Luteolibacter sp. Y139: one gene and its partner. The protein of the gene in region 1 interacts with the protein of each later gene in a pairwise test. Links are inferred from orthologs where the notes say so. Each region holds a gene or a part of one and is shown in the gene's direction. Other genes may lie near its edges.

The links. The genes of interacting proteins can lie anywhere in the genome.
Region 2: the proteins of leuS (region 1) and ligA interact in binary tests that used the Escherichia coli proteins (3 or more experiments, as listed by UniProt). The link is inferred for Luteolibacter sp. Y139 from one-to-one orthologs.

Annotation. Positions count from the first base shown.
Region 1 is NZ_JBBUKT010000011.1:35,997-39,309, forward strand. Bases 43-3,175 are described here. They hold leuS (leucine--tRNA ligase), read left to right. Parts: upstream 43-405; coding sequence 406-2,946; downstream 2,947-3,175. Other genes in these bases: WKV53_RS22695 (PA2169 family four-helix-bundle protein), read left to right, coding at 43-240; WKV53_RS22705 (hypothetical protein), read right to left, coding at 2,973-3,175. Outside these bases: more of WKV53_RS22695, read left to right, coding at 1-42; more of WKV53_RS22705, read right to left, coding at 3,176-3,313.
Region 2 is NZ_JBBUKT010000006.1:298,117-301,318, reverse strand. What follows is about bases 52-3,073. They hold ligA (NAD-dependent DNA ligase LigA), read left to right. Parts: upstream 52-442; coding sequence 443-2,704; downstream 2,705-3,073. Other genes in these bases: WKV53_RS16735 (site-2 protease family protein), read right to left, coding at 2,709-3,073; WKV53_RS16745 (hypothetical protein), read left to right, coding at 52-387. In the rest of the region: more of WKV53_RS16745, read left to right, coding at 1-51; more of WKV53_RS16735, read right to left, coding at 3,074-3,202. UniProt on the Escherichia coli protein: DNA ligase that catalyzes the formation of phosphodiester linkages between 5'-phosphoryl and 3'-hydroxyl groups in double-stranded DNA using NAD as a coenzyme and as the energy source for the reaction.

The DNA of each region.
Region 1 (3,313 bases):
TGGATCCGCCTCGTCTGCCAAGTGCATCCGCAGTTCCGCAAGCGGCTCAGTGCCGAGTGCGAGCGGGGCGAGCGGGAATTCCAGCGCACGCTCGGAGCGCGCAATCGCCCTGCAGCACGCAACGAACGCACCGGCAACATGCTCGGCGAGCTGAAGACCTACGTCGCCGCGACCTTGGATGCGCTGCACCGCATTGAGGAGAAGTCCCACGCCTCTGCAACTCACTATGCCGCTGCCTGACACGCCGCTGCCGAAACCTCCTCCGATGGCCTGAAAACGGTCATATCGTGAAACAGCCCCGCCCGGCTCTCCAGCCGCGGCGGGGCGTTCTGTTTTCGGGGGCTCGGCCGGGCCGGGGTTTTCCTTTTCAAGCTCAGCCGCTTTCGCCAATTTCCGCGCCCCGCTATGTCTGACCGCCGTAAACCGTTCCCCTTCGACCAGTTCGAGCCTGCCTGGCAGGAGCGCTGGGACGCGGAGAAAACCTTCCGCACGCCGAATCCGGGCGATGCCGATTTCGACGCCTCGAAGCCGAAGTTCTACGTGCTAGACATGTTCCCGTATCCCTCCGGCAGCGGCCTCCACGTGGGCCATCCGGAAGGCTACACCGCGACCGACATCATCGGCCGGGCCAAGCGCCGCCAAGGCTACAATGTGCTCCATCCGATGGGCTGGGACTCCTTCGGCCTGCCCGCGGAACAGTACGCGATCAAGACCGGCCAGCATCCGGCGATCACGACGACGGCGAATATCGCGACCTTCAAGCGCCAGCTGAAGTCGCTGGGCTTCGGCTATGACTGGGACCGCGAGATCGCGACGACCGATCCGGAGTATGTCCGCTGGACCCAGTGGATCTTCCTGCAGCTGTACTCGTCATACTTTGATGAAGAAGCGGGCAAGGCGAAGCCTGTCGCCGAGCTGGAAGCGAAAGGCTGGAGCCGCGAGGAGATCGATGCGGTGCGTTTGGCCTTCGTCCACGAAGCGCCGGTGAACTGGTCGCCCGACCTCGGCACCGTGCTGGCGAACGAGGAAGTGGAAGAGTGGCGCAGCAAGGGCCACATCGTCGAACGTCGTCCGCTGCGCCAGTGGATGCTGCGCATCACGAAGTATGCCCAGCGCCTGATCGATGAACTGGACCCGCTCGATTGGCCGGAAGGCATCAAGCTGCTGCAGAAGAATTGGATCGGCCGCAGCGAAGGCGCGGAAGTCGATTTCTTGCTCGATGACCATGTCGTCACAGTTTTCACCACCCGTCCGGATACCTTGTTCGGTGCCACCTACATGGTGCTCGCGCCGGAGCATCCGTATGTCGCGGAGATCACGACTGCGGAGCAAAAGGCTGCGGTGGAGGCATACATCGCCGCCTGTGCGGCCAAGTCCGATCTTGAGCGCGGCGATCTGAACAAGGACAAGTCCGGCGTTTTCACCGGTGCCTATGCGACCAATCCCGTGAACGGCGAGCAGATCCCGGTGTGGATCGCCGACTACGTGATGATGGGCTACGGCACCGGCGCGATCATGGCCGTCCCGGCGCATGACGAACGCGACTTCGAGTTCGCGAAGAAGTTCGAGCTGCCGATCATTCAAGTGGTTCAGCCAAACGGCGATGCTGATTGGCAGGGCTACACCGATCCGGGCACTGCCGTGAACTCCGGTTTCCTCGACGGACTGCCAACCGCCGAAGCGAAGCCGAAGATCATCGCGTGGCTGGAAGAAGGCGAAAAAGGAAAGCGCCGCGTGCAGTTCAAGCTGCGCGACTGGTTGTTCTCCCGCCAGCGCTACTGGGGTGAGCCCTTCCCGCTGACGTGGAAGGATGGCAACCACTACGCCGTGCCGGATGCCGAGCTGCCCTTGCTCGCGCCGCCGCTGGAAGACTACAAGCCGAGTGGTTCACCCGAGCCGCTGCTGAGCAAGGCCCGTGAGTGGGTCGAGCTGCCGGATGGCTCCATCCGCGAGACGAACACGATGCCGCAATGGGCCGGCTCCTGCTGGTACTATCTGCGCTACTGCGATCCGCGGAACAGCGGACGCTTCATCTCGGAGGAAGCGGAGAACTACTGGGGTAGCAGCGACAAGCCCGGGATGGTGGACCTCTACGTCGGTGGTACGGAACACGCCGTACTTCACCTGCTCTACGCCCGCTTCTGGCACAAGGTCCTGCATGATCTGGGCCATGTCTCGACGAACGAGCCGTTCCAGAAGCTGGTGAACCAAGGCCTGATCCTCGGCGAGGACGGCCAGAAGATGTCCAAGTCCCGCGGCAACGTGGTGAACCCCGATGACGTCGTGAAGGAGTATGGCGCGGACTCGCTGCGCCTGTACGAGATGTTCATGGGCCCGCTGGAACAGGTGAAGCCATGGAGCATGAAGGGCGTCGAGGGTGTTTCGCGCTTCCTTGCCCGCGTCTGGCGCGTCGCCTTTGAAGAGAATCAAGCCGGCGAATGGGTCACGTCATCGAAGATCCAGGACGTGCCATGCACCGACAAGGCGCTGCTCAAGGTAGTCCACGAGACGATCAAGAAGGTCACCGACGACATCGCGAAGATGTCCTTCAACACCGCGATTTCGCAGATGATGGTGTGCACCAACGCCTTCACGCAGGCCGAGGTGGTGCCGTTGAATGAGTTCCGCTTGTTGCTGCACGTGCTGAATCCCTTTGCGCCTCACCTGAGCGAGGAGCTTTACTCGCGCCTTGGCGGCACCTCAGTGCTCGCTGATGCGGCATGGCCGAAGCACGACGAAGCCGCTCTCATCACCGACGAGATCGAGTTGGTCGTCCAGGTGAACGGCAAGCTGCGTGACAAGGTCATTGTCGCGAAGGATGCCGATCAGGCCACGGTTGAAGCCGCGGCCCTCGCCTCGCCGCGAGTGAAGGAACAGACCGACGGCAAGACGGTCCGCAAGGTCATCGTGGTCCCCGGCCGTCTGGTGAACATCGTCGCGAACTGAGGCACGACTCGGAACGGGGGCTGGCGTCAGCCCCCGAACATCGCCTGATGCCATTCCTCATCAGGAGCGGCATCGTGGACGATGCCGTCGGCGGTCATGACGAGCACGGGACCGGAGAGATCTTCCAAGAGCGTCATGACTTCGCTCACCGTGCCGAAGACAAACTCGGCTCGCCGCTCAGGCGCGGGCATGCGGATGAACCAATGGAAGGAGAGCCACTCGCCCGAGCGGCCGAGCAGGTGGTCGGCGGCCTTCATGGTCAAGTCGCCCGGCACATAGCCGGTCTGAAGAATCACATACGGACCGTGTGTGTCACGCGGCTCGATTTCAGAGGCCATCGCCAGCTTCGCCAAGCTGATCAAGCGGG
Region 2 (3,202 bases), on another replicon or contig:
CGCTACGTTCATCCCTCGTGGGACCAGATCCTCAAGGGATCTCCGGAAGAAGCCACCGTCCGCGTCCAGGTCATCCCGGACAACTACTACAATGGCATCTATCGGGATGAGCAGTCATGGGCCTGCTTCGCGCTGCCCTCGCCCGACCACGAAACGCTGATCTTCGGCTACGTCGCGCGCGGCACGCCGCAGCACGCCGCCTTGGTCAGCACCATGAACCGCACCGAGCGCCGGGCCCAAGGCGGACTCCAGCGCATGACCCTGAAGATCCGCCACACCGACGGCAGCGACCGCCGCCAATTCGAGATCACCCGCGTGCTTTCCGACGAGTGGGCCCTCGGCGACCAGCCGCTGGATGACCAGCTCGCCGGGCCGCTATCAAAGTGACCCGAATCTTACCGCTTTCCCGCGCCGGAAAGATCGAGTGAGCTTGCCGCCGTCCATGGACGACCTCTTCGACCAGCCCGCCCCGGAAACCCGCATCCTCGAACTGCGCACCGAACTCGAGCGCCACAACCGGCTCTACTACCTCGATGCCGCGCCGGAAATCTCCGATGCTGAATACGACAAGCTGTTCCGCGAACTGGAGGCTCTTGAAGCCAAGCACCCTGAGTTCGATGACGAGAACTCGCCCACCCGTCGCGTCGGCGGCGCCCCGCTCGAAAGCTTCCAGCAGGTCCGCCACCTCGTGCCGATGCTCAGCATCGATGACGTCTTCGAGCTCAAGCCCACGGACGAACCGCAGGAGGGCTTCGTGGCTGAGGCCGAGCTGATCGACTTTTACAAACGTCTGCAGAAAAACCTCGGCCGCGAGCACGTCGCCGTGACCGTGGAGCCGAAGATCGACGGCGTGGCAGTGTCGCTCGTCTATCGCGACGGCAAGCTCGCCTACGCCGCCACCCGCGGCGACGGCACCACCGGCGATGACATCACGAATAACGTCCGGACCATCCGCGCCGTGCCGCTGACACTGGCTGGATCTTTCCCTTCTCTTCTCGAGGTGCGCGGCGAGATCTTCATGCCGAATGAAGCCTTCGCCGCAATGAATGCCGAGCGCGACGAGGCGGGCCTTCCCACCTTCGTCAATCCCCGCAATGCCACCGCGGGCACGCTCAAGCAGCTCGATCCGAAGATGGTGGCGAATCGCCCGCTTGCGTTCCTTGCCCACGGCCTCGGTGCCTATGATGGGCCGGAGCTTGCGACCGAACAGGAGTTCCATGCCTTGCTCGATGCCACCGGCATCCCGCGCAACCACCCGATCAAAACCGCGGAAACGCTGGAGAACCTGCTGGACGCCGTGCGACGGATCGATACCGAGCGCCACGACCTCGGCTACGGCACGGATGGTGCGGTGGTGAAGGTCCTGTCCCGCGCTGAACGTGAGAAACTCGGCTATACGTCCCGCGCGCCGCGCTGGGCCGCTGCCTACAAGTTCCTGCCGGAACAGAAGGAAACCCTGCTCAAGGACATCACCGTGCAGGTAGGGCGAACCGGGGTTCTAACACCCGTCGCGGAACTGGAGCCGGTCTTCGTTTCCGGCACCACCGTTTCCCGGGCGACCCTGCACAATGAAGAAGAAATCCAGCGCAAGGACATCCGCCTCGGCGACACGGTGATCGTGGAGAAGGCCGGCGAGATCATTCCCGCGGTTGTTAGGGTGATAACGGAGAAGCGTTCACCCGGTTCAAAACCCTTTTCGCTACTGGATCACATCGGCGGCAAGTGCCCCTCATGCGGCGGTCCGGTCGCGAAGGAAGAAGGCTTCGTCGCCTGGCGCTGCTCGAACTTCGAGTGTCCCGCCCAGGCACGGTCGAAGATCAAGCAGTTCTCATCCCGCAAGGCGCTCGATATCGAGGGTGTCGGCGAGACGGTCGCAGATGCGTTGGTCAATCGCGGCCTCTGCCGCACGCCCCTCGATCTCTTCGCGCTGGAGGCGGAGCAACTCGCCAACCTCAACCTCGGCACCGATGAAGAACCGCGGCGCTTCGGTGAGAAGAACGCCACCAAGGTCATCGAAGCTCTGGAGCGCGCGAAGGAAAAGCCGCTCGATCGCTGGCTCTACGCCATGGGGATCCGCCAGGTCGGAGAATCGGCATCGAAGGAACTTGCCCGCCTTCACCCCGATCTCGTCGCTGTTGCTTCGAGCCCGATCCTCCAGAAAGTCGCCGACATTTCACGATGGGAGTCAGAGCGGAAAATCGTGTCGCCCAAGAACAAGGAGCTTCCTCCTGCCGACGACGAGGACAAGCAGGCGCGTCAGAAGCAGCACGACGAACTCAAGGCCAGGATTGATGAAGGTGCCAGAGAGCTTGCCCCCTATCGCCTGTCCCCAGACGCCGGGACCGTGGTTGCGGAAAGCGTCACCTCGTTCTTCGCATCCGAGGCGGGCAAGCACGTGATCGAGAAAATGGAGGAACTCGCCATTCACCCGGCTTCCGGCAACTACGCACCGAAGCCAGCCGAGGCCGACCTTTCCTCCCTGCCACTCACCGGCAAGACCTTCGTCATCACCGGAACGCTCTCGATGGACCGGGATGAAATGAAGAGCTACCTCGAATCCAAAGGCGCGAAGGTCTCGGGATCGGTCTCGGCGAAAACCGACTACGTGCTCGCGGGCGAAGGTGGCGGCTCGAAGCGCGACAAGGCGGAGAAGCTCGGCGTGAAGGTGATCGGCGAGGAGGATCTTGCCGCCTTGCTCGGCTAGGAAATCACACGTTCGCGGACACCATCGTCAGCGCGGAGAGCGCCACGATTAGGAACAGATATTCTCCCAATGCCTGGGTATCAGGCTCCTCGGTCACGTCCTTTTCAAAGGCCCGGAAGGCACCGACCGCAAGGATCAGCAGCAGCCAAGGCTCACGCGAGAACGCGAACGAAGCAGCCACTCCCGCGACGGCGATCCATCGATGCACCCGGGTAAGCGAGCGGAAGGCTCGCGAGCCATCGAGCTGCCATACCGGCGTCAGGTTGAAGAGATTGATCCACGCCCCCACATGCGCCAGCGCAGCGAAGAGCGGCGAATGAAACCCGATTGAAAACAGCCAGCAAACCAGCGCCGCAGCAAAGCCCCATACGGGTCCGGCCAAGCCAACGCGTGCGTCCTCAGGAGCCGTTGGCAATTGCTGCTTGAGCCGCACAACAGCACCGAGCCCTGGAATGAACATCGGCGCACTGGCCTGGATGCCGAATTTCCTCAGCATCC